One region of the Desulfoprunum sp. genome, then DNA from elsewhere that is predicted to be linked to it. Evidence: riboswitches for the same ligand, from Rfam matches in the RefSeq annotation. Region 1 holds a riboswitch; each other region holds the start of a gene.
The links. Region 1 has a riboswitch for cobalamin ahead of thiC (phosphomethylpyrimidine synthase ThiC). Riboswitches for the same ligand answer to the same signal wherever they lie in the genome.
Positions count from the first base shown of each region.

Region 2: linked by a shared signal. The riboswitch ahead of ACWGKN_RS05660 (sirohydrochlorin cobaltochelatase) and the one ahead of thiC (phosphomethylpyrimidine synthase ThiC) in region 1 are both predicted to bind cobalamin.
Region 3: linked by a shared signal. The riboswitch ahead of ACWGKN_RS01995 (TonB-dependent receptor plug domain-containing protein) and the one ahead of thiC (phosphomethylpyrimidine synthase ThiC) in region 1 are both predicted to bind cobalamin.

Region 1 is NZ_JBSHXH010000004.1:910,385-918,193, reverse strand. Features, by position in the region: gene ACWGKN_RS08190 (slipin family protein) at 1-629, opposite strand, end outside; gene ACWGKN_RS08185 (NfeD family protein) at 631-2,028, opposite strand; gene ACWGKN_RS08180 (SHOCT domain-containing protein) at 2,259-2,522, shown strand; cobalamin riboswitch at 2,615-2,835, shown strand; gene thiC (phosphomethylpyrimidine synthase ThiC) at 2,927-4,276, shown strand; gene ACWGKN_RS08170 (ABC transporter ATP-binding protein) at 4,254-5,861, opposite strand; gene ACWGKN_RS08165 (acylphosphatase) at 5,868-6,140, opposite strand; gene ACWGKN_RS08160 (dodecin family protein) at 6,279-6,491, opposite strand; gene ACWGKN_RS08155 (diguanylate cyclase) at 6,663-7,809, opposite strand, start outside.
Region 2 is NZ_JBSHXH010000004.1:354,267-362,075, forward strand. Features, by position in the region: gene ACWGKN_RS05650 (ABC transporter ATP-binding protein) at 1-568, opposite strand, end outside; gene ACWGKN_RS05655 (FecCD family ABC transporter permease) at 565-1,593, opposite strand; gene ACWGKN_RS05660 (sirohydrochlorin cobaltochelatase) at 1,595-2,578, opposite strand; cobalamin riboswitch at 2,690-2,889, opposite strand; gene ACWGKN_RS05665 (membrane protein) at 3,042-4,013, opposite strand; gene sppA (signal peptide peptidase SppA) at 4,056-5,912, opposite strand; gene dinB (DNA polymerase IV) at 5,970-7,130, opposite strand; gene ACWGKN_RS05680 (Crp/Fnr family transcriptional regulator) at 7,303-7,809, shown strand, end outside.
Region 3 is NZ_JBSHXH010000002.1:53,824-61,632, reverse strand. Features, by position in the region: gene ACWGKN_RS02010 (esterase/lipase family protein) at 1-1,114, shown strand, start outside; gene ACWGKN_RS02005 (energy transducer TonB) at 1,128-1,841, opposite strand; gene ACWGKN_RS02000 (ABC transporter substrate-binding protein) at 1,856-2,749, opposite strand; gene ACWGKN_RS01995 (TonB-dependent receptor plug domain-containing protein) at 2,737-4,728, opposite strand; cobalamin riboswitch at 4,970-5,151, opposite strand; gene ACWGKN_RS01990 (hypothetical protein) at 5,220-5,387, opposite strand; gene ACWGKN_RS01985 (ATP-binding protein) at 5,413-7,809, opposite strand, start outside.

The sequences.
Region 1 (7,809 bases):
GAGATGACCTCGGCCGCCGACAGCAGCTTTTCCGAGGCCTCGAATTCGCCCTCGGCGTTGATGACCTTGGCCCGCCGTTCCCGTTCCGCCTCGGCCTGCCGGGCGATGGCCCGGATCATCGACTCGTTGAGGTCGATATGCTTGATCTCGACGTTGATCACCTTGATGCCCCAGGCGTCGGCCCGCATGTCGATGATCTCCTGGATGTCGTTGTTCAGTTTCTCCCGCTCCGCCAGCATCTCGTCAAGTTCGTGCTGGCCGAGCACGGAGCGCAGGGTCGTCTGGGACAACTGGTTGATGGCGTTCATGAAATCCTCGACCTGGATGATCGCCTTTTCCGGGTCGACCACCCGGAAATAGAGGACGGCGTTGACCCGTACCGTGACATTGTCGCGGGAGATGACATCCTGGGGCGGCACGTCCATCGTCACGACCCGCAGATCGACCTTGAAGGCCCGCTGCACCCCGGGGATGATGATCCGCAGCCCGGGCTGTTTGACAGTCTGGAACCGGCCGAGAAAGAGGACCACCAGTCGCTCGTATTCGGCGACGATCCTGAACGAGACGGCAATCAGGCCGATGATCAGGGCCAGCGGGGCAAGATACTGCAGTAGATTGGGTGAAATCATCTCAGTGTTCCTCCTTGATCTTTTCCACGGTCAGCACCAGTCCCTCCTTGGCCGTGACCGTGACTTTTTCGCCTCTGTGCAGCTTTTCCGCAGCCTTTGCCTGCCAGGATTCGCCCATCAGCCAGATCCTGCCTTCACTGCTGAAATCCTCGCGGACCTCACCGGTCATCCCGATGAGCGCCTCGATCCCGGTCCTGACGGGCCGGCGGCGAAGGCCGGCCATCCGCCCCATCAACCACAGCACGAAGGCGGCGGAGACCAGAGTGGTGCCGGCGATCAGGGTCAGGGAGATCCGCAGGCTGTCTTCGTCCAGCAGGATGAGGGAGCCGATGGCAAAGGCGACGATGCCGCCGATGCCGAGCGAGCCGAAACTGGGGATGAACGCCTCGGCGGCGACCAGCGCGATGCCGAGCAGGATCAGGGCCAGGCCGCTGTAGTTGATCGGCAGCACCTGAAAGCCGTACAGGGCCAGCAGCAGGGCGATGGCACCGACCACGCCGGGGAAGAACACCCCCGGGTTGGCCAGTTCATAGATGAGGCCGTACATCCCCAGCAGCAGCAGGAGGTAGGTGACGTTGGGGTCGCTGATCACCGCCAGTAGCCTGTTCTGCCAGGTCGGCAGGATGTGGACCGTTGCCCGGCCGGCGGTTTTCACCTGCACGGTGCCGGAATCCATGACCACCTTCCTGCCGTCGGCCTGCCGGAGCAGGTCGTCCACGTCGGCGGCGACGATATCGATGACCTTGAGCGCCAGGGCCTCGCTGGCGGTCAGGCTCACCGCCTCGCGCACCGCCTTTTCGGCCCAGTCGCCGTTGCGGCCGTGGCGCTCGGCCAGGGACCGGATATAGGCGGCGGCGTCATTGACCATCTTGCGCTCCAGGGCGCTGCCGCTCGGCTCCTTCTTCTCTTCCTGTGATTTTTCTTCCGATTTTTGCGGGGATTCCGGCGAGGTCGGGAGGCCGCCGATCTGGATCGGGGTGGCCGCCCCGAGGTTGCTGGTCGGTGCCATGGCGGCGATATGGCTGGCATAGAGCATGTAGGTGCCGGCGCTGGCCGCCCGGGCCCCGGCCGGGGCGACGTAGGTCAGGACCGGGACGGGGGATCGGAGCATGGCCTGGATGATGTCCCGCATCGCATGATCCAGGCCCCCCGGGGTATCGATCTGCAGCACGACCGCCGGGGCCTGCTCCCTGGCCGCGGTCTTCAGGCCCTTCCGGATGTAGTCGCTGACGGCGGGACCGATGACCCCCTTGATTTCAAGGACTACGACAGGCGGCGGGGTTTGACCGGCGGCGGACCCTGGCTGGAGCGGGGCGCCCGGCGCCAGCAACGCGAGAAGAGCGCACAACAGGGTGAGCCGTCCGAGCCTGAGATGTCTGGGAGCAGCGGCGTCCGCCATGATCAACCTCCGCCGATCAACGGATTTTTTCCCTCCCGTCCTCGAGTCATTGTTCGCCGGGAGGGTATGTATACAGAACATAAGCATGACCTCCGGTAAAGTATATCAACGCCGGATCATTCCGCGGCATCGTGTGGCCTTTGGTCCGGCGGCAATTGGTGTTTACCGTTTTTTTGCGGTAGACTGATTCGAACGGCTGGCAAAACTGCTCACGACAGGAGGACCAACAGATGCGACCGGAATATTACTGGCATGGCGGGTGGTGGGGATTGCCGATGATGATGCCTGTCATCATGGTGATCGTCGTATTGATCGTACTCTATCTCATATTCGGACGGGCAGGCTCCAGACCGCCCTGGGGGGGAGATGCCGACAAGCGTTATCCGCATGGTCGAGAGGTGGAATCGGCGATCGATATACTCAAGAAACGCTACGCCGGAGGCGAAATCAGCAAAGAAGAGTATGAACAGATAAAGAAAGACCTCGAGAGTTGAAAATCCAACGGGACGGAGCCGGGTCATGGATGAATCTCGCCCCGGGGGTTCTGCTCCTGCTTTACAGAACCGGCTCTTTTGAGTAGAGTCATCGCTTACTGATCTCTTCTGGTGTCGCCTGCCCTCCTTCCGGGAAGGCAGCGGTGAAAAGGGAATACGGTGCGAATCCGTAACGTTGGGCCAGCGCTGTGAGCGGGGACGAGGGCCGCAAGGTGCCACTGGGGATACCTCCCGAATTCGGGAAATGCCCGGGAAGGCGCGGTCTGAGGATGAGCCGCGAGTCAGAAGACCTGCCAGAAAGATAACGACTTTTCCGTCCGTAAAAAGTCCGTGCCGCATCGAGGTGATGCCGCACGGACTTTTTTTTGCCCGCCGGACCGCAGCAATTTTCAGAAGGAGACAGTATGCAGACCCAGATCGAATTGGCACGGCAGGGGGTGGTCACCGAAGCGATGCAGCAGGTGGCGGCAGCCGAGAATTTTCCACCCGAGGTCATCCGGCAGACGGTGGCCGACGGTCACATCGTCATCCCCTCCAACCCCAACCGCCGGCAGAAGGCGGTGGGCATCGGCCGCGGCCTGCGCACCAAGGTCAACGCCTCGATCGGCACCTCGTCCGACATCAGCGATATCGGCCTGGAACTGGCCAAGGCCAAGGCGGCGGAAGAGGAGGGGGCGGACACGCTGATGGAGTTGTCCACCGGCGGCGATCTCGACCGGGTCCGGCGCGAGGTCCTCGCCGGCTGCAGCCTGCCGGTCGGCACCGTGCCGCTCTACCAGGCCTTTGCCGAGACGGCGCGGCGCCAGCGCAACCCAAACCTGCTCGATGCCGAATACCTGTTCGAGATCATCGAGCGCCAGTTGAGCGACGGCATCTCGTTCATGGCCATCCACTGCGGCATCAACCGCTTCTCGATCGAGCGGCTGCGCAAGCAGGGCTTCCGCTACGGCGGCCTGGTCTCCAAGGGCGGGACCTTCATGGTGTCGTGGATGGAGTACAACAACCGCGAGAACCCGCTCTACGAGCAGTTCGACCGGGTCTGCGCCTTGATGAAGAAGTATGACGCGGTGCTGTCGCTCGGCAACGGCATCCGCGCCGGGGCGATCCACGACAGCCACGACCGGGCCCAGATGGCCGAGATGATCATCAACTGCGAACTGGCCGAGCTTGGCCGCGACATGGGCTGCCAGATGATGGTCGAGGGGCCGGGCCATGTGCCGCTCGACGAGATCGAGGGCAACATCATGCTCGAAAAGCGGATGAGCGGCGGCGCCCCCTACTATGTCCTCGGCCCGCTGCCGGCCGATTCCGGCGCCGGCTACGACCACATCACCGCGGCGATCGGGGCGGCCAACTCGGCCCGGCACGGCGCCGATCTGATCTGCTACATCACACCGGCCGAGCACCTGGCCCTGCCCAACGTCGACGATGTCCGGGAGGGGGTGCGGGCGACCCGGCTCGCCGCCCGGATCGGCGATATCGCCAAGTACCCGGACCGGCGCGACCACGAGAAGCGGGTGGCCCTGGCCCGCCGCGACAGCGATTGGAAGGAACATTTCAGCCTGTTGATGTTCCCCGAGAAGGCCCTGCAGATCCGGCGCAGCCGGATGCCGGAAAACGAGGTCACCTGTACGATGTGCGGTGATTTCTGCGCGATGGAGCGGGGCCACGCCCTGTTCAAGGACGATATCGCCGGCGACAAGGTGCGGCCCAAGGCTGCCGCCTGTCCGGCTACGGCAGCAGTGCAGCCCTGAACAGGGTCCGGGTGTAGGGCTGGCTCGGCGAGGTGAAGACCTGCCGGGCCGGTCCGGCCTCGACGATCCGGCCGTGCTGCATCACCACCACGTGGTCGGCCAGGGCCCGCACCACCCGCAGGTCATGGGAGATGAAGAGGTAGGTCATCTTGTACTTGCGCTGGAGATCGCGGAGCAGGGTGATGATCTGGGCCTGGATGGTCATGTCGAGGGCCGAGGTCGGTTCGTCGAGGATCAGCAGCTGCGGCCGGAGGACGATGGCCCGGGCGATGGCGATGCGCTGGCGCTGCCCGCCGGAGAACTCGTGGGGGTAGCGGTGGGCCATCTCCGGTTCCAGTTCGACGTCGGCCAGGGCCGAGGCGACCAACTGGAATCGTTCTTCCCGGGTGCCGCCGAGGCGGTGGACCTTCAACCCCTCCTCGATGATTTCCTGCACGGTCAGGCGGGGCGAGAGCGATGAATAGGGGTCCTGGAAGACGACCTGGATGTCGCGGCGCAGCGGCCGCATCCTCCCGGTCGACAGCGGCTGCAGGTCGACGCCGGCGAAGCGGATGACACCACGGCTGGCCACCAGCTTGAGCACCGCCATCGCCAGCGTGGTCTTGCCGGAGCCGGACTCGCCGACGATGCCGCAGGTCGTCCCCTGCCGCACCTCGAGACTGACGTCGTCAACCGCCTGGATGACCTTGGTCCGGCGCCGCAGCAATCCCTGCCAGCCGGCCGGCAGCCGGAACTGGCAGTTCAGCCCCTCGAGCTGGAGCAAAACCGGCCCTTCCTCCTTGGTTTCCGGGATCGGCTGGGGGATGGAGGACATCAGGTGGCGGGTGTAGCTGTCACCCGGCTGGTTGAAGACCCGTTCGGTCGGGCCGTCTTCGACGATCCGGCCGTCCTTCATGATGGAGATGGTGTCGGCGATCCGGCGCACCATCGCCAGGTCATGGGTGATGAGCAGCAGCCCCATGCCGAATTCCTGCTGGATGTCGCCGATCAGGTCGAGGATCTGGGACTGGATGGTGACGTCGAGGGCGGTGGTCGGTTCGTCGGCGATCAGCAGGGCCGGCCGGCAGGCCAGGGCCATGGCGATCATCACCCGCTGCCGCTGACCACCGGACAGCTGATGGGGATAGACCCGCATCCGGGCCTCGGGATCGTCGATGCCGGTGCGCTGCAGCAGCCGCACCGCCTCCTGTTCGGCCTCCTTCCTATTCATCCGCCGATGCAGCAGCAGCGGTTCGAGGAGCTGGCTGCCGACGGTGTAGACCGGGTTGAGCGAGGTCATCGGTTCCTGGAAGATCATCGCGATGCGATTGCCGCGCACGGCCCTGATCTCGTCGCGGCCGAGGGTGAGCAGGTCGCGGTCCTCGAACAGGACGCGGCCCCTGGTTTCGGTCCGGCAGCTGTCCTCCAGCAGGCGGAGGATCGACAGGGCGGTGACCGACTTGCCGGAGCCCGATTCGCCGACCAGGGCGCAGGTCATCCCGCGGTCAAGGGAAAGCGAGACGTCGCTCAGGATCCGGCGGCGGCTGATTCCCTCTTCCGTCTCGATATCGATCCAGGTCGAGAGATTGTCGATCTGCAGCAGCATCGGGGCTCAGAAACGGATATCGAAGCCGGGATATTCCCGGGGCGGGACAATGTCCTTGACCTTCACCGCCCGGACCACCGCATGGGGGGAACCGATCTGGAACCAGTCGAGCATTGCCTCGACCGCCTTGTCGGAGCCGCTGATGACCGCCTCGACACTGCCGTCGGGCAGGTTGCGGACCCAGCCGTCGACCCCCTGTTGCAGGGCCTCGCGCCGGGTATAATCGCGGAAGTAGACTCCCTGGACCCGGCCTTCGATCCGAACCTGTACGGTTTTCATACCCTTCAATCCTCTTTCAGGAACAATGCCGCAGACTTCTCTTCCAGAATATTGTCGTAGAGTACCATCTGAACGAGAGAAGGCCAGTCCAAAAACGGACTGGCCTTCGTTTTTCCGTGGTTGGATAGAGGGCGGCGCTCAGTCCTTCTTGTACTTGAAGGAGACCATGACCCTGGCTCGATAGGAGACGACCTTGCCGTTGTCGATCTGCATGTCGAGTTTGCCGACCTCGGCGATGCGCAGATCCTCCAGCGACTTGGCGGCGGTCTCAACGGCGTTGCGGGCTGCATCATCCCATGATTTGTCACTGGTTCCAACGAGTTCGATAATCTTGTAGACGCTTGTTGCCATGGTTGTCCCTCCTTGTCGAAGTTGGAAAAACGATGCACTGCGAGCCTGTCCTGCAATAGTATGCTATCAGCTGCCAATGGGAAAAAACAGGAAAAATCGGCTGCGAACGGGAAAAACAGAAAAATCCTGCCGGCGGCCATTGCCGCTGCTACCCGCAAGGCAGGTATGGGCTCAGGAGCCCTCTTTGAGGAACTGGGCGATCTCGAAGTTGGCGATCTTCTCCATTTCCTTGAATGAGAACGTCATGCCGATATCGTAACTTTTCTCACCGAACGACTCGATCCTGACGATCGTGCCGATGAGGAGGAGAGGGGCGTTATCCTTGACGGTGATGCTCACCTGGACATGGGCGCCGATCGGCAGCGGGGTGTCGTTCTCGAACAGGATGCCGCCGATGCAGATATCCTTGCTCGTTCCCTCGTAGGTCTTGGAATTGTTGAATCCCAGTTCCTTGATGAGAACGGGCTGGGTCAACTTGACCCGGAGGTACCGCCGCTTGTCCTTCTTGAACAGGCAGATGGTGTTTTTTCCCGATCCTTTGGCCATATAGGTGGCGCTGTCGGCCATCTGCAGGAGTTCGGCCGGTTCGGTGGCATTGAGGGGGAATGAGGCCAGACCGCCGCTGATGGTCAGTCTGTAGGTGAGGCCATTGGCCGTGAACACTTCCTTCTCCACTTCTTGTCGGATCCGGTCGGCGAGGATGAAGGCGTTGATGTTTTCGGTATGCGGCATCAGCAGAACGAACTCCTCGCCGCCGTAGCGGGCGGCGAGATCGCTGTCGCGCTTCGAGTCCTTGATGATGGTGCCGATCTTTTTCAGGGCGACGTCGCCGACGATATGGCCGTGGGTGTCGTTGATCTCCTTGAAGTCGTCGACATCGAGAAAGAGGACCGAGAGATCGGTGCCGTACCGCTTGGCCAGCGATATCTGATGTTCGAATGCCTCGTCGAAATAGAGTCGGTTGAAGAGCCCGGTGAGGCTGTCATACATCGATTCGTAGACGATCCGCTCAAAGGTGTTGACCTCGACGAGCCGGGGATGGGCCAGATACCTGGTTTCCGAGCAGAGGAAATCGCACATCGCGGTCATCAGGTCGACATTCCGGCCCAGAACCCGGCCGAGCTGCCGTCGATGTTCGACCACCTGTCGCCAGCAGTCGACGGCGGTGTCGCGGGGGATATCGACACCGGCCAGGGTCTGGAAGATGGAGCGACAGATCATCGGTCCCTGCTCGTGCTGGAGTTGATTCAGTCTTTCGATAAACTGATCGTCGTCGGTGGCTGAGCTTCTGCCGTCGACGATGGCCGCCCGCAATGTA
Region 2 (7,809 bases), 560 kb from region 1:
TCCGCCGGAGGATTTTCATGATATCGAGGGTATGGCGGATATCGAGGCTTGCCGTCGGTTCGTCGAGCAGCAGGACGGGGGTGTTCTGGGCCAGGGCCCGGGCCACCAGGACCCGTTGGCGTTCGCCGCCGGACAGGTGCATGACCGAGCGGTGCTGCAGGGCGCTGATGTCCATCTCGGCCAGCGCCGCCTGCACCAGGTCGATGTCTGCCGTCGATGGCGGCGAGAATCGCGGGATGAAGGGGTGACGGCCCATCATCACCACATCGTAGACCGTGAAGTCGAAACTGATATGGAGGTCCTGGGGGACGACGGCCAGAAGCCGGGCGAGGGCGGCCTTGCCGTAGGTCCCGACCTCCCGCCCGTGGAAGGTGAGCCGTCCGGCCAGGGGGTGGGCGGCGCCGGTGAGCAGGTCGAGCAGGGTGGTCTTGCCGCTGCCGTTCGGCCCGAGGAGGCCGTAAAACCGGCCGGAATCGAGGTCCATGCTGATATCGACCAGGACCGGGGTCGCGGTGTAGCCGAAGCTGCAGCGGTCGAGGACGAATAGAGGGGCGGTGCCGGTCATCATCTTCCCCTCCCCAGTTGCCGCTTCCTGAAGATGTAACAGAAGAACGGGCCGCCGATCAGCGCGGTGAGGACCCCGATCGGGATCTCGTGCGGCAGCAGGGCCCGGGTGACGGTGTCGGCGGCGAGGAGCAGGATGGCGCCGGCAAGGAAACAGGCGGGCAGCAGCAGGCGGTTGTCGGCGCCGACCAGGAGGCGCAGCAGATGCGGCACGATCAGGCCGATGAAGCCGATGATCCCGGAGATGGCAACACAGCCGGCGGTCATCAGGGTGGCGACGGTCAGCAGCAGCTTTCTGACCTTGATGCTCTCGACCCCGAGGGAGTCGGCGGTCTTCTCCCCCAGCGCCATGATGTTGAGATCACGGGCAAAATAAAAAATAACGAGGAGGCAGGGCAGGGTGATGGTCAGCACCAGCAGCACCTCCTGCCAGGTCTTGCCGACCAGGCTGCCCATCAGCCAGAAGATGATGATGCTGACCTCCTCGTCGGCCATGTACTTGATGAAGCCGATGCCGGCGGAGAGGATGGCGGCGACGATGACCCCGGCCAGGATCAGGGTATTCGAGGAAAACCGGGAATCGGCCGACGCCAGGCTGAAGACGACGACCAGCGTGGCCAGCGCCCCGGCGAAGGCGAAGAAGGGCACGGTCCAACTCAGCGGCAGGGCGATGCCGAACAGCGACAGGATGATGGCCAGGGAGGCGCCGAAGGCGGCACCGGAGGAGACCCCGAGGGTGTAGGGGTCGGCCAGCGGGTTGAGGAGCAGGGCCTGGAAGACGCCGCCGGCCACGGCCAGGCCGCCGCCGACCAGGGTGGCGGCGATGATCCGCGGCAGGCGGATGTCGGTGACGATCACCGGGAACCGGCTGTCGATGTCCGCCGCCGGAGGAGTGCCGGTCAGGTGGGCCCAGCCGATCTCGAGCACCTGGCCGACCGGGATATGAAGGTATCCGAGGCCGGTGGCGACGGTGACGAGACCGGCGAGCAGCAGCAGGAGCAGGGACAGGATGGTGAGTTGCCGGGTCATGTCAGTGCAGCACGATACCGTTGTCGCTGGCGGTCTGCTGCAGATGGTGGAGGTAGACGTCGGCGAAGGCATCGTTCTCGCCCAGTCCCCGTGGGACGGTCATGACCTCGTACCCCTTGGCGGCGAGGATCGATTTCCATGATTCCGGCTCATCCCCGGCCATGTCGTTGAGGGTATGGTCGCCGGCGACGGTCATGAACGGTTTGAGCAGCACCTTCCCGACCCCGGCCTGTTCGAGCAGCGGCAGGGTGTCGTCGAGCGAGGGGTAGCCCTCGACCAGTGCGATGTAGATCTTGACCCGCGGATAGAGGCGGTTCATGATCGCGGCGAATTCGAGATAGGCGCTGCCGGAAGGCATGTAGGTGTTGCCATGGGCCATGTAGAGGAGGGTTGAACCGTGTTTTTCGGCGAGGGCGGCGTCGCCGGCGAGCGCCTGTGCGATCAGTGTAAGATCGTCGGCATAGGGATGTTGTTCTCCCGCCGTTCCCATGGCCGGACGGCTGAGCACCAACTGCTCGAAGGGGTTGAATCTGGCCTTGATCGTCCTGATCCCGCCCAGGGCGTCGATAGAGGCGGCGAGATCGAGATACTCCTCGCCGGCGCTGATATGGCCGGGCTGGACGATGATCGTCCGGTAGCCGGCATCCTGCAGGTTGGCGATGGTGGCCAGCGGTCCCTGGACAGTAAAGATATCCGCAGGTACCCCCGGATGCTCCTTGATGAAGGCGGTATCGCCGCGCCGCTTCTGCCACACCCTCCGGACAATGTTGGAGGTGAAGGCGATCTTCACCGGCGTCTGCGGGTATTGGCGCTGGAGCCGGTCACGGATGTTGAGGATCCCGGGCAGGGCCTTGGGAACGGTGGTGCCGAAAGCGGCAAGAACGACGGCCTGGCCGCCGGTTTCGGGGATATCGCCGGCCTGGGCCGGCTGGCAGAGGAGGAACAGCAGGAAGAGGGCGCCGACGGAGTGGATGAAACTGTGCATAATCAACCTCATCGCTGACGGTCCGGAAAAAACAAAATCCCGGACCAATTGATGCATTGATCCGGGATTCCCTGGTTATCCGTATCATTGCCATGCCATCTGTCCACGAGGCATGACCCTACAATTCAGGCAGGTCTTCTGACTTCCGGATCTCTCCTTCCCCGAGCCTTCCCATCATGAGCTGACAGTGGCGATCGTTCAGGGGCAGTCCCCGGTCACAGCGGCGGGCCCGTCTTCGAATTACACGAAGTTCCCTCTTTCACCTGCATCTGCCGACTGAAGCTGCAGGTACCCGAATCGTTTTCTCCCTATTCGATACCTTCCCCTCCTGCTGTTGTCAAGCAGGAAACGTTCCACAAACCGGCGACGGCCGCCGATCTCGTCCCGTCGAGCGTCCATCTCCCCGATGCGGTGGATGAAGATGACTGACGACCTGAATCATTGACCATCAGCCGTTTTCCACTCAGAAGGCGTAGATGGAGTAGGCCGCCGCCACCAGGATCAGACTGAACACCCGGAAGGCCTGGCTGCAGACGATCAGTTCGGTGGCGACCTTGGGCTTGAAGATCCCGGCGTAATAGGGAAACTGGTGCCGCACTGCCCTGAGCGGCGACGACAGGATGTTGCCGACCAGCAGGGCCAGGATGATCTCGCGGTATTCCATTTTTCCTTCCTGCAGCAGGGCCCCGGCGGCGGCGACACCGGCAGTCAGTTCGGAGGCCATCTGCAGGGTGATGATGCCCATGGCGTGGGGTGTCAGTCCGGGGATGAAGGAGAGATAGGCGGCGGTGGCCTGCTCGAGCTCGGTGAAAAAGCCGATGCGGTTCATGACGTAGACGATGATGTAGATCGGCACCGTCACCAGGAGGATCTTGCGGATGCGCTTTTTGAATCGCAGCCAGCTCTTGCGCATCGCCTCCCGCCAGTCGACGGCAGCCCTGCCGCCAGCGGGCGGCAGCCCGTCATGGCTGACCGGCTTCGGCAGCAGGAACCGGCTGACGATGACGATCGAGAACGTCCTGAGCAGGGCGGCCGCCAGGGTCAGGCCGACGTAGATCAGGGCGGCGCCCTTGATCAGCGGCACGGTGATGAAGAACATGGTCGGCAGGTGGACGAAGTAGGTGGGAAGGCTGTTGAAGAGATTGGCCAGCACCAGTTCCGCCTTGCGGATCTTTTCCTGATCGTAGGCCTCGGCCAGCAGGGTGTTGGCGGAGACGCCGGAGAAAACGGCCATTGAGAACGAGGCGCCGGTGATGTCGGAGAGATGGCCGAATCTGATCAGCGGCCGGGCGAGGAAGGCGATCCGGCGGGTCCAGTTCAGCGATTCGATGAAGTTGGCGATCATCAAGCCGATCGAGATCGAGGCGATCAGCCGGAGCAACGGCCACAGCAGCCGGTCCCAGAGAGTCAGAAGGGTGTCAGCGGAGACGGTCATATTGGGGGCCGGGCGTTGGTCGGGGTGCAGGGTGGATGAGTATCACAGGCTGCCGGTGAGAAAGCAGTATGCATAGAGGCTGTTGGGGTCGGCGAATAGCGGGAGTCGGCCGATGGTCGCACTGAACCGGCGATGGAGACCGCTGACCACCTCGGGGAGGAAGGGGGACAGGTTGGCCCAGGCCTGTTGTTCGGCGGCCAGCTTCTCCAGTATCCATTCGCCGAGGGACGGCGATCTGCGGATGGAGTACGGCTCGAAATCATCGGTGATGTCGGCCAGTCCGGCGGCGGCGGCGATCGCCTCGTCGAGACCGCCAAGTTCGTCGACAAGACCGATTTTTTGGGCCGTCCGGCCGTCGAAGACCCGGCCTTCGGCGACGCTCTCCAGCCGGGCTCTGTCGATCTTTCGGCCCTGTTCGACGATGGCGAGAAATTGCCGGTAGCCGTGATCGACCGACAACTGGATCGTCTGTTTCAACTGCGGGCTGAGCGGCCGGGCGAGATTGAGGCCGGAGGCCAGCGGGGTGGTGCCGATGCCGTCGCTGTGGACGCCGAGGTCGGCCAGGGTGTTCTCAAAGGTCGGAATGGCACCGAAGATGCCGATCGAACCGGTGAGGGTGGTCGGGGCCGCCCATATCTGATCGGCATCGGCGGCGATCCAGTACCCGCCCGAGGCGGCCATCGTGCCCATCGAGACGACCAGGGGCTTGCCGCTTTTCTTTAATTCGAGCAATTCCTGGCGGATGATCTCCGAGGCGAAGGCCGATCCGCCACCGGAGTTGATCCGGAGCACTACCGCCTTGACCGTTGCGTCCTCCCTGGCCACCTTGATCAGATCGGCCAGCGTATCGCTGCCGATGACCCCGGACGGCTGCTTGCCGGGCAGGATGTTGCCCTGGGCGATCAGGATTCCCACCTTGTTGACTGCCGTGCTGCCGCCTTGGGCCGCCGGGCCGATCAGGCCGAGATAGTCGGCGGATGCGATCGAGGTGTAATCGCGTTCGGAACTGGTGCCGGCGATCGAGGCGAGGTGGGACTGGACCTGCGGCCGCGTCCAGACCCGGTCGACCAGCCCGGTTTTCAGCGCCAGCTGCGCCGTATCGCCACCGGTGGCGGCAAGAAGGGTGTCGATTGAGTTGGTGTAGTTGTCGATGCTGGTCCGCGGAATCTTCCGTTGTTCCGTGACATCAGCGACGTAGCTGTCCCACAGCGATGAGAGCCAGACGGCGTTCTGCCGGCGGGCCTCGGGGGACATCGAGTCGCGGGTGATCGGTTCGATGGCCGACTTGTAGGTCCCGACCCGGAAGACATGGTAATTGATCTTCAGTTTGTCGAGGGCCTCGCGGAAATAGAGGGGATAGGCGCCGAAACCGTGGAGGTCGACGCCACCCATCGGGTTGACGGCGACCAGGTCGGCAAAGGCGGCAAGGTAGTACTGTTTCTGGGTGTAGAGGTCCTCGGCGGCGATGACCTGCCGGCCGGTGGCCCGAAAGCGCTTCAGGGCCGCACCGATGACCTGGAGCTGATCGATGCCGGCGTCGCCCAGATCCTTCTGGTCAAGCAGGATTGCCGCGATCCGGTGGTCTTCCGTCGCCCGGTCGATGATGTGGAGGATATCCTGGAGCAGGATTTCCTCGTCTTTCGCCGGTTCTCCCCGCATTTCCTGAAACAGCTTGCTGATGGACGAAATAGGCTGTTTTTCCTCGACGATATCCCCGGTCAGGGAGAGCACGAGGATGCTGTTGTCCTCGAGTCGGCGGTCGCCGCCGGTGAATATGGCAATGCAGGCGATAAGGAGAATCAGGAGGAAGAGAAGGTTGAACGTGGTATTGCGGACAAACGTCAGCAGACGTCCAGTGAAACGGAAGATGCCGAGAATGGAATGGATGAGGTCTCTCATGGTTGTGATCGCAAGCGGGTACAGGGTGAATGGAGTGGTTTGCCGTCAGACAGTAAGTCATCTGCCGGCGGATGCAAGACCGACGGTTGCCGATCCCGTTCCGGTCGCCGAAACGGGCGGTTGCCGGAGAAAGGGAAGCGGCAGCTGGCGTGGAGGTCTTTTGTCCTTTGGCGTCAGCTTTGACAGGGAGATGCCGAGAAGCCGGATCTTCCGCCTGCCGGCCTCGGTGCCATGGAGCAGGCGCGGGATATGATCGAAGATATCGTGCCGGTCATAAATCGGGGCGGGCAGGGTCAGCGAACGGGTAACGGTTACAAAATCATGGTAGCGGACCTTCAGGGTGATGGTCGCCCCGCCTTGCCGGTGTCGGGCCAGGGCGGTTTCAAGGCCTGCTGCCAGGGTGTGCAGGATGGCGAATATTTCCGTCAGATCGGCGGTGTCGCGATCGAGGGTGACCTCGCTGCCGATCGACTTGCGGAGCCGTGACGGCACAACCGGGCGAAAATCGCGGCAACGGACGATATCGTAGAAAAACGCCCCCGCCTTGCCGAAATGTCGGATCAGCTCCTCCCGGCTCAGCAGTCGCAGATCATGACCGCTATGGATGCCGAGCTGCCGCATCCGGCTCTCGGTGACCTGGCCGACCCCGTAGAACGTGCCGATCGGCAGGGCGTCAAGAAAGTCCTGGGCCTGATCCGGCAGAACGACCGTCAGCCCCCGCGGTTTCTCGTACCCGCTTGCCACTTTGGCGAGAAATTTGTTGCAGGAAACACCGGCCGAGGCGGTGAGGCCGGTCTCATGATAGATCCGGCGGCAGATCTCCCGGGCGATCAGGGTCGCCGATCCCTGGTGCCGTCGGCACGGCGAGACGTCGAGAAAGGCCTCGTCGAGGGAGAGCGGCTCCACCAGGTCGGTATACTCTCTGAAGATCGCTATCACCTGGCGGGAGATTTCCTTGTAGCGGGACATCCGCGGCCTGAGAAAAACCACCTCGGGACACAGCTGCACCGCCCTGGCGCTCGGCATCGCCGAGTGGATGCCATGGCGGCGGGCCTCATAGGAACAGGCGGCGACCACCCCGCGGCTGTCGGGAGAACCGCCGACGATGACCGGCTCGCCGCGCAGCTCGGGATTGTCGAGCTGTTCCACCGAGGCGTAGAAGGCATCCATGTCGATGTGGATAATCTTGCGATAGCGGGTTGCTGTCTGGTCGATCATTGTTCGATTCGGAGGTGCTGGTGCGTTATGACCTGAATGTTTGCCTCCAGTATACGACACCCCGCATTTTTTCTCATCACTTCAATATGGTGCGGTGAGACTCGATTATCTGGTATATATCGTTGAAGACGGACCGACGACGGTCTTTGGGTGGGATGGAGAAGGAGAAGGGATGAAAGTACATCAGGTTATCTGTGCCAGTGGTCTGTTTCAGGGGCTGCCTGAGCATCAAATCAGTGAAATTGTCGACATCGCCATCGAACGGACGTACGGCAAGGGCGAGTCGATCTTCTTCGAGGGCGATCCCGGCCACGGCTTCTATATGGTCGGGGAGGGCAAGGTCAAGATCTTCAAGATGTCGCTCGGCGGGAAGGAACAGATCCTTCACATCTTCGGCGAGGGCGAACCGTTCGGCGAGGTGCCGGTCTTTCACGGCCAGCCGTTCCCGGCATCGGCGGAGACCCTGGCGGCCACCAAACTGCTGTATTTTCCCCGCGACAAGTTTGTCGCCCTGGTCTCCAGGAACCCATCCATCGCCCTGAACATGCTGGCGGTCCTGTCGATGCGGTTGCGGCGGTTCACGATGCAGATCGAAAACCTGTCGCTCAAGGAGGTGCCGGCCCGCCTCGCCGGCTATATCCTCTACCTGCTCGAGGAACAGGGCCGGGAAGACAGCGTT
Region 3 (7,809 bases), on a different contig from region 1:
AACCGCCTTCCTGCGCCTGGAAGACGACCTGGCCCGACTCGGCAACGGTGCCATGCGGGCCACGCTGGAACTGCACTCGGCCTACGACAACGACACGGTCGCCGTCGCCGGCCAGGAGGTGCCGCTGGAAAAGGACACCAGCATCACCACCGCCTACAAGCTGGCCGAGGAGGAGATATGGTCGTTCGGGATCGATGCCTTTCTCGGCCGGTTGCAAGACGTCCCGAGCCGGCTGTATCGCTTCCAGCCCTACGAGCCGGACCGCATCCCGGTGATCTTCGTCCACGGCACGATGAGCAGCCCGGTATGGTGGGCGGAGATGATCAACACCCTGAGCGGCGATCCGGTCCTCGGCCGCCGCTACCAGTTCTGGTACTTCTTCTACAACAGCAGCCGCCTGATCACCGTCTCCGCCCTCGACCTGCGTCGGGCGATCGCGGCCAACATCGCCAGATTCGACCCCGGCCGGAACTCGGCGGCGATGCAGCGGATGGTCGTCATTGGCCACAGTCAGGGCGGCCTGCTCGCCAAGCTGACGGCGGTCGATACCGGCGACCGGCTGGTGGCGGCAACGATCGCCGGGAAAATCGAGGATCTGAGAACCAGCAATGAAAACAAGGAGATGATCAGGGATAATATGGTCATCACGCCGCTGCCCGCGGTCAAACGGCTGATCTTCATCTCGACGCCGCACCGGGGCAGCTACCTGAGCCTGAACTTCGCCCGCAACCTCGTGCACCGGGTGATCACCCTGCCGGTCGGCCTGGTCAAAGGACTGGGCCGGATCTACGGTTTTCTCTCCGACAACGTCCGCCATCACTGGCAGGGCAAGATCCCCACCAGCGTCGACACGATGTCACCCACCGATCCGCTGCTGCAGGCCATCGCCGCGACGCCGCTGGCACCCGGGGTCAAGGGGCACTCGATCATCGCCATCGACGATCCCGGGATCCAGCCGCCCGCCGGCGACGACGGGGTGGTGACCTACCGCAGCGCCCATCTCGACGGCATGGAATCGGAATTCATCGTCCGCTCCGGCCACAGCTGCCAGGAGCGGCCGGAGACCATCGAAGAAGTGCGGCGGATCCTGCTCGAACATCTGGAAGAGCGCTGAATTCTATCGCCGACTACTCCTGCAGGAAAAACCGAACCGGCACCCGGATCCTCGCGGTCACCGCTCGACCGCCGCGCCGTTCCGGCGTGAACACCCAGCGGCGCACCGTCTTCATCGCCACCCGGTCAAGCAGGTCATGACTGCTGCTCTCGCTCAGCCGGACATCCCCGACCGAACCGTCTACCAGGACGGTGACATCCAGCACGACCCTCCCCTGCCAGCCGCGGCGGCGGGCCAGATGCGGATATTCCGGCGATGGATTATCCTCGTAACAGGGGCGGGCCGCAACCACAGTCTCTGGACCGGAAACGGTCTCAGCGGCAGAGACCACGGCCGGCCGGCTGCCTGTTTCGGGCTTGGCCCCACCGCCGTCAACCGCCGCGACCGTCGCTGCGATCTGCTGCGGGGGCGACGGCCGGGACCGTTGCCTGACCTTGCGATGCTGATCTGCGGTCAGCACCACGACCGGTTCCTGCCGCGCCACATTTTCTTCTAGTGCTGCCTGCGCCGCCTCCGCTGGCCTTCCCGCGCCCGGTTGTCCCTGCCGATGCGCATCAGCCCCACTGTGCACGTCAGACACCATTTCGACCAGGGACATCATTGCTTCCGCCTCGGGCGTGACATTCTCCCCGCCGTCCATCCGCGCAACCAGCAACAGCCCAAGAACGGCCAGGTGCACGATGACGGCCAGGCCGATCGGAACAACTGCCCTCTGCCTTTGCTGCACGCCCGGCACAACCATCACCGCCTCGGCGACAGCAGGTCCCGGCCCGCCAGTTCCGGGTGAATGAGACCGACAAGCAGCGACAGCCCCTCGATGAAGGTTTCCGGCGTTGGGCTGCAGATCAGGTCGGCATCGATTAGCAGCACCGGGGGGGCATCCCGGCCTGCCGCTGCGAACAGTTCCTTCCACCGCCGCTGCTCCCGCAGAGCGATTCCTTCCTGGCTTCCCATCATCGCCACAATGATCAGGTCCGGTCTGGCCGCCATCACCATTTCCTCGGAATACCGGCCAGACGCTGCCCCGGCCGCGACGTTGCAGCCGCCGGCCAGTTCGATGAAATCATGGGTGAAAGAAGAACCGGTGGCGATGAAAAGCGGCTGGGCACCGATCTGCAGCAGCACCTTCGGTCTGGTACGACCGGCGACGGCGGTGCCGACGGCCTGCAAACGGGCATCAACCAGATCAAGGATGTCTGCCGCCCGCCTCTGGCTGCCCAGCATTTCACCGATGGCCGCAAACTGTTCCCTGATCTCGGCAAACGAACGCGGCTCGCGGAACTGCTCGACCCGGATGCCGAGTCGACGCAGCCCCGCGATCTGCTGAGACTGGGTCAGGCCGGTCGCCAGTACCAGGTCGGGACGGAGACTGAAGATATGTTCGACATCGATTTCCAGCACCGTGCCGATCTTCTCCTTCCGTCGCGCTTCCGGCGGCCAGCGGCAGAACTCGGTGTTGGCGACCAGGCGATCCCCGGCGCCAAGCAGGTAGACGATCTTGGTATGCTTCGGCCCCAGTGCAACGATACGCTGTGGAATCTCCCCGGCCAGGGATGAAGCGGCAGGAAGCAGGAAGAAAAGCAGCAGGACCGAAACCGCCGTTTGCCTCCAGGGACATCGATTCAGTAGCGCCATTGCAACCCCAGATAGAAGGTTTGCCCGGGCATCGGATAACCGTTGACGTAGGCATAGTCCTCGTCGAAAACGTTGGCGACAGTTCCCCGCAGCAGCAGGTCGCCGAACTGCAGCGATATCAGCGGATACCTGAGGCTGATATTGGTGACTGTGAAGCCGTCGAGCTCGACGATCGGGGCCGGATACATGCCCGACTGCCAGTTCTCGATATCCTGCGGCCCGCAGTAGGTGACCGCAACATGAAAGGATGTGCCCGCCGCCGATGCAACCTCGAGACCGGCGGCGATGGTCGTGCCGCTGACATAGAGCAGATCCCCGCCGCTCGATTCATCCCGCAGTTCGGTCAGCCAGGTCAGATCGACGGATGGCCTGACCTCCCAGCTCCAGTCGAACAGCTCGCCGATGTCATACCCAGCGGACAATTCGACACCTTCAATGCTGGCCTCGCCGAGATTCTTCCAACTGGATGAGCCGTCGGCCAGCATGGTCGTGACGATCTTGTCCTCGAAACGTGAAGAAAATCCAGTCAAGGAAGCAGTCAGACCGCCGCGTTCATAGTCTATCCCTGCCTCCCAGGTGCCGCTCTCCTCCGGCTTGAGATCGGGATTGCCGACCGTCCGGTGGCCGAAGGAATGCATGTCGATGGCCAGCTGGTTGGCGGATGGCATGACGAAGGCCCGGGCATACTGGGTCCGCAATTTCAGCGTTTCGGAGACCGGCCAGGCGACGCCGACCTGCGGGGTGAGATGACTGTCGGAGGCCTCGTCGCCCTGTCCGTCATCGACCTCCACGCGGTACCAGTCGTGACGAATGCCGCCGGTGAGGATCAATTGATCCGAAAACAGGGTATACTTGCCAAGGGCGAACAGGGCCGGGTTGACGTAGCCAGTTTCCTGCGGCGACCAGGTGTTCTCCACCTGATAATCCACCCAGTCGAAACCGGCGGTGACATCGGCATCGCCGAGGAAGACGCTGATCTGTGCCTGGCCCCCAAGCTGATCAGTGGTATTGCCGGAGGGTGTGCCGCTATCCCAGCCGTCGGGATCGGATGCCGGCGGATCATACCAGCTATTCTCGTCGCGACCGGCAAAACTGCGAAGCAGCCACTGCACATGGCCTGACCGGCTCCGCCCTTCATAGACGCCATCGACCGAGATGTTGGACTTATCGGTGAAGTCGTCGAAATCATTGGCGGCGAAATATCCCGGACTGCCGGCCTCATCAGCGTCGAAGGCGGTGACGACAAGACCCAACCGATGCCCGTCTTGAACCTCGTAGCCGAGGTTGGTGCTGAGACCGGTCTCACTTTCAAATCCGGTGTTCCGGTAGCGCCGGCCACTGCCGGTTTCGTAATCCCCGGCAATCCGGCGGACTACCGATCCGGAGAAGTCGACTGCACCCCGCTTTGCCGTCCCTTCGACCACGGCCTGGCCGCGCCCGGCGTTGCCGCCGCCGGCCTCGACGGCCAGGGAACTGCCGGTTCCCCGGCGGGTGATGATGTTGACGACGCCGCCCATCCCCCCCGAGCCGTACTGCACCGCGCCGGGGCCGCGGATGATCTCGATCCGCTCGACATTTTCGGTCGGCAGTTTGGCGACGTTGCCGGTTCCGGCCCGCCGGCCGTCGAGCAGGACCAGGACATGCCCCTGCAGGTCGTTGCCATGAGTATCGGTGCGGAAACCGCGGATACCGATAGCGGTCAGGCTACCGGGATATTTCTGGATATGACCGACCCCTTTCTCGACCAGGATATCACCGACCGTACGGCCAGGGGCCTGGGTAATCTCCTCGCGGGAGATGACGGTGATATTGCCCGTGACCTCGCGCTTCTTCTCCTCCACGCGCGACGCGGAAACGACGACCTCCTCCATCACCGCGCCGTCATCCCCTTGGGCCACAGCCTGCATTCCCGGGCACATTGCGGCGGCCAGCACCAACCCAGCCACCATCGGCTTCTTTATGTAACCTTTTTGCTGCATCTGCATCTCCTCCATCGCCATGCGACGGAAGTCGGCAGGAGCCTGTCAGGAAAGAAGGAAAGGAGGGAGGGAGGCCAGGCGTTTGCGCACCACCCGCCGCGGTCCTCTGCTCTGCCTGCCCGGCACCAGCACGTTCCGCCGCGGTCCGGGATCGTCGACAAAAAAAAAATCCCGGACCAAAATTTGATCCGGGAGTCCCTGTTTTCCACAGATAGTCATGAAGCGCCCTGGTCCACGAGGCGGTTTTGTCTTCTTTCAGGCAGGTCTTCTGACTTCTGGTTCACCCTACTTGCCGCGCCTTCCCGACCTTTCGGCCAGTGGCTCTGTGCGGCGTTCGTCCCCAGTTACAGCGGCGGGTCCGTCTCCGGTTCACACGGAGTTCCCTCTTCATCCATTGCTGGAACCTGAAAAATATCTGTCTGAGATGTACCGCACTTTATGTGGCCCGTCAAGGATGTCAGGCAGGAAATGACTTAATCGGGGAAACCCGCCTACATCCCGAGCTCCTGCTCGAGCCTGGAGACCTCTTCGGCCAGCCGCCGCCGTTCCTCCTCCGACAGGTCAGGCCGGGTCAGTTTCCGCCGCAGGGCGAGGAGGATCATTTCCTGGCGGTACTCGGTGCAGGTGTAGACGAAAGGGGGAGCGGTACTGTCGATCATGTCCGGTCGGTCTCCATGGTCGGCCTCAGGCCAGCACCTCGCTGATCCTGGCCGCCAGATCTTTCCTGGTGAAGGGTTTCTGCAGGAAATGGACCCCCTCGTCGAGGACCCCGTGATGGGCGATGACGTCGGCGGTATAGCCGGACATGTAAATTACCCTGAGATCGGGGTGGATGGCAAGGATCTCCTGCGTCAGCTGCCTGCCGTTCATCTGCGGCAGGATCACATCGGTGAGCAGCAGGGCGATCCGGCCATCGTGGTGCCGGGCGATCTCGATCCCCTCCCGGGGGGTCGCCGCCATCAGCACCGTGAAGCCCAACCGCTGCAGCATCGCCGTACAGATCTTCAGGGTAGCGGGATCGTCCTCGACCAGCAGGGCGGTCTCGCCCCCGCCGGTTCCGATGGTTGCCGGCCCGGCCTCCGTCTCCTGGAGCGCCTCGACCCCGACCAGGGGAAGGAAGATGCTGAAGGTTGTCCCGGCGCCCGGGGCGCTGTCGACGTCGATGCAACCATGGTTCTGCTGGACGATGCCGTAGACGGTCGCCAGTCCGAGTCCGGTGCCGCGCTCCCCCTTGGTGGAGAAAAACGGTTCGAAAATCTTGTCGACCACGTCCCCGGCCATGCCGCAGCCGTTGTCACGTACCGTCAGCACCGCGTACTCCCCCGGGGCGATCCCGACCCTGGCCGCGCAATCCGCCGCATCCAGGGAGACCTTGTGCGTCGCGATGTCGATCCGGCCGGTATCGACGATGGCGTCGCGGGCATTGACGCAGAGGTTGGCGAGGATCTGATCGATCTGGGCCGGATCGATCCTGATCAGCAGCCGCTCCCCGGCCGGCACCCAGACAAGCTCGATGTCCTCGCCGATCAACCGCCCCAGCATCTTCAACATTCCCTCGATGACCTCGTTCAGTTCGAGGACCACCGGCAGGACGATCTGTTTGCGGGAGAAGGTCAGCAGTTGCCGGATGATGCCGGTCGAGCGCAGGGCGGCATCGTAAATCACCTTGAGGTCGGCCTGCAGCCGGTGCTCCGGTTCCAGGTCAGACATCGCAATCTCCGCATGGCCGATGATCACCGACAGGATATTGTTGAAATCGTGCGCCACTCCGCCGGCCAGCCGGCCGATCGATTCCATCTTCTGCGCCTGCACCAGCTGTTGCTGCAGGCGGTGCTGCTCGTCATCGGCCTTTTTCCGCCCGGTGATGTCCTGGACCGTGCCCTTGAGGCACAGGACCCGGCCGTCGGCAGCGCGTTCGGCGACCCCCCGGGCGGTGATCCACCGCCGGGTCCCGTCCTGCCGGATGACCTCGGCATCGCAGGCATAGTCTTTGCCCTCGGCCAGACCCGCCTCGACCGCGGCACTCAGCCGGGCCCAGCTCTCGGGGGTGAAGTACCGTCGGACCTCCGGGTACGCGGCCGGCGGCAGGGCCGGATCCCGGCCGTAGATATGATAGACCTCCTCCGACCAGCTGTGGTCGCCGGTCTGCAGATCCCATGACCAGTTGCCGACCTCGGCGAGACGCTGCGCCTCCTTCAGGGCCATCTCGCTCCTGTGGAGGACATCCTGGACCTTGATCCGTTCGTCGATCTGGGCCTGCAGCCGGCGTTTTTCCTGGCGGCCGGCCCAGATTGCGCTGAGCGCCAGGATCAATCCCACGGTGAGGGCCGAGGCGATCACCCCGCCGACAAACACGACCAGCCGGGCCCTGATGAACGGGGTCTTGACCGAGGCCGCCGGGACCATCAGATGGACCCGCCAGCCGCTGGTGGGGATCTCCAGCGGTCGGGCATGGAGCATACCGCCCACCGCCGTATGACTGATGTCACTGGCAGTGGTCAATCCAGGCGGCAGCGGTTGGCCGGTGGTGACGGCAACGCCGGGGGAGGCGGCAATGACGATGCCGTCACTGCCGGCGATGACATACCTCCGTCCTCTGGCCTCACCGGTGCCCTCCAGAGCCGAGAGAAAAAACCGCGGATCGATCGGGACGACCAGCGTATACTGCATCCGCTCGGCACGGAGGACCGGGGTTCGGACCGGGACAAAGCCGTGCGAGAGATCACCGACCACGGCGCGCCCGGTCTCCCACACCCTTGCCAGCGAGCGCCGGTCACGGACGGGATCGAGCGGCTGACCGGGAGGTATGCGCAGATTGAAGAGCTGGCGGTGAGCGTCGGTCAGGATGACGGTGCGCCACTCCGGATGCTTGTCCTTCAACCTCTGGGCGCTGATCCGGAACAGGTCGAAATCGCCGGCGTCGAGTGACCGGGCGATTGCCAGTCCCTCCAGCAGACCGATCTGCTGCTGCAGGGTGCGGTCAAGGCTGTGGGCGGCACTGGCGGCCGACTCGTTGATCAGCTGGTTGATCGCCGATTCCTGCTGATCGGTGAAGATGACGAACATCCAGACGGCAAACAA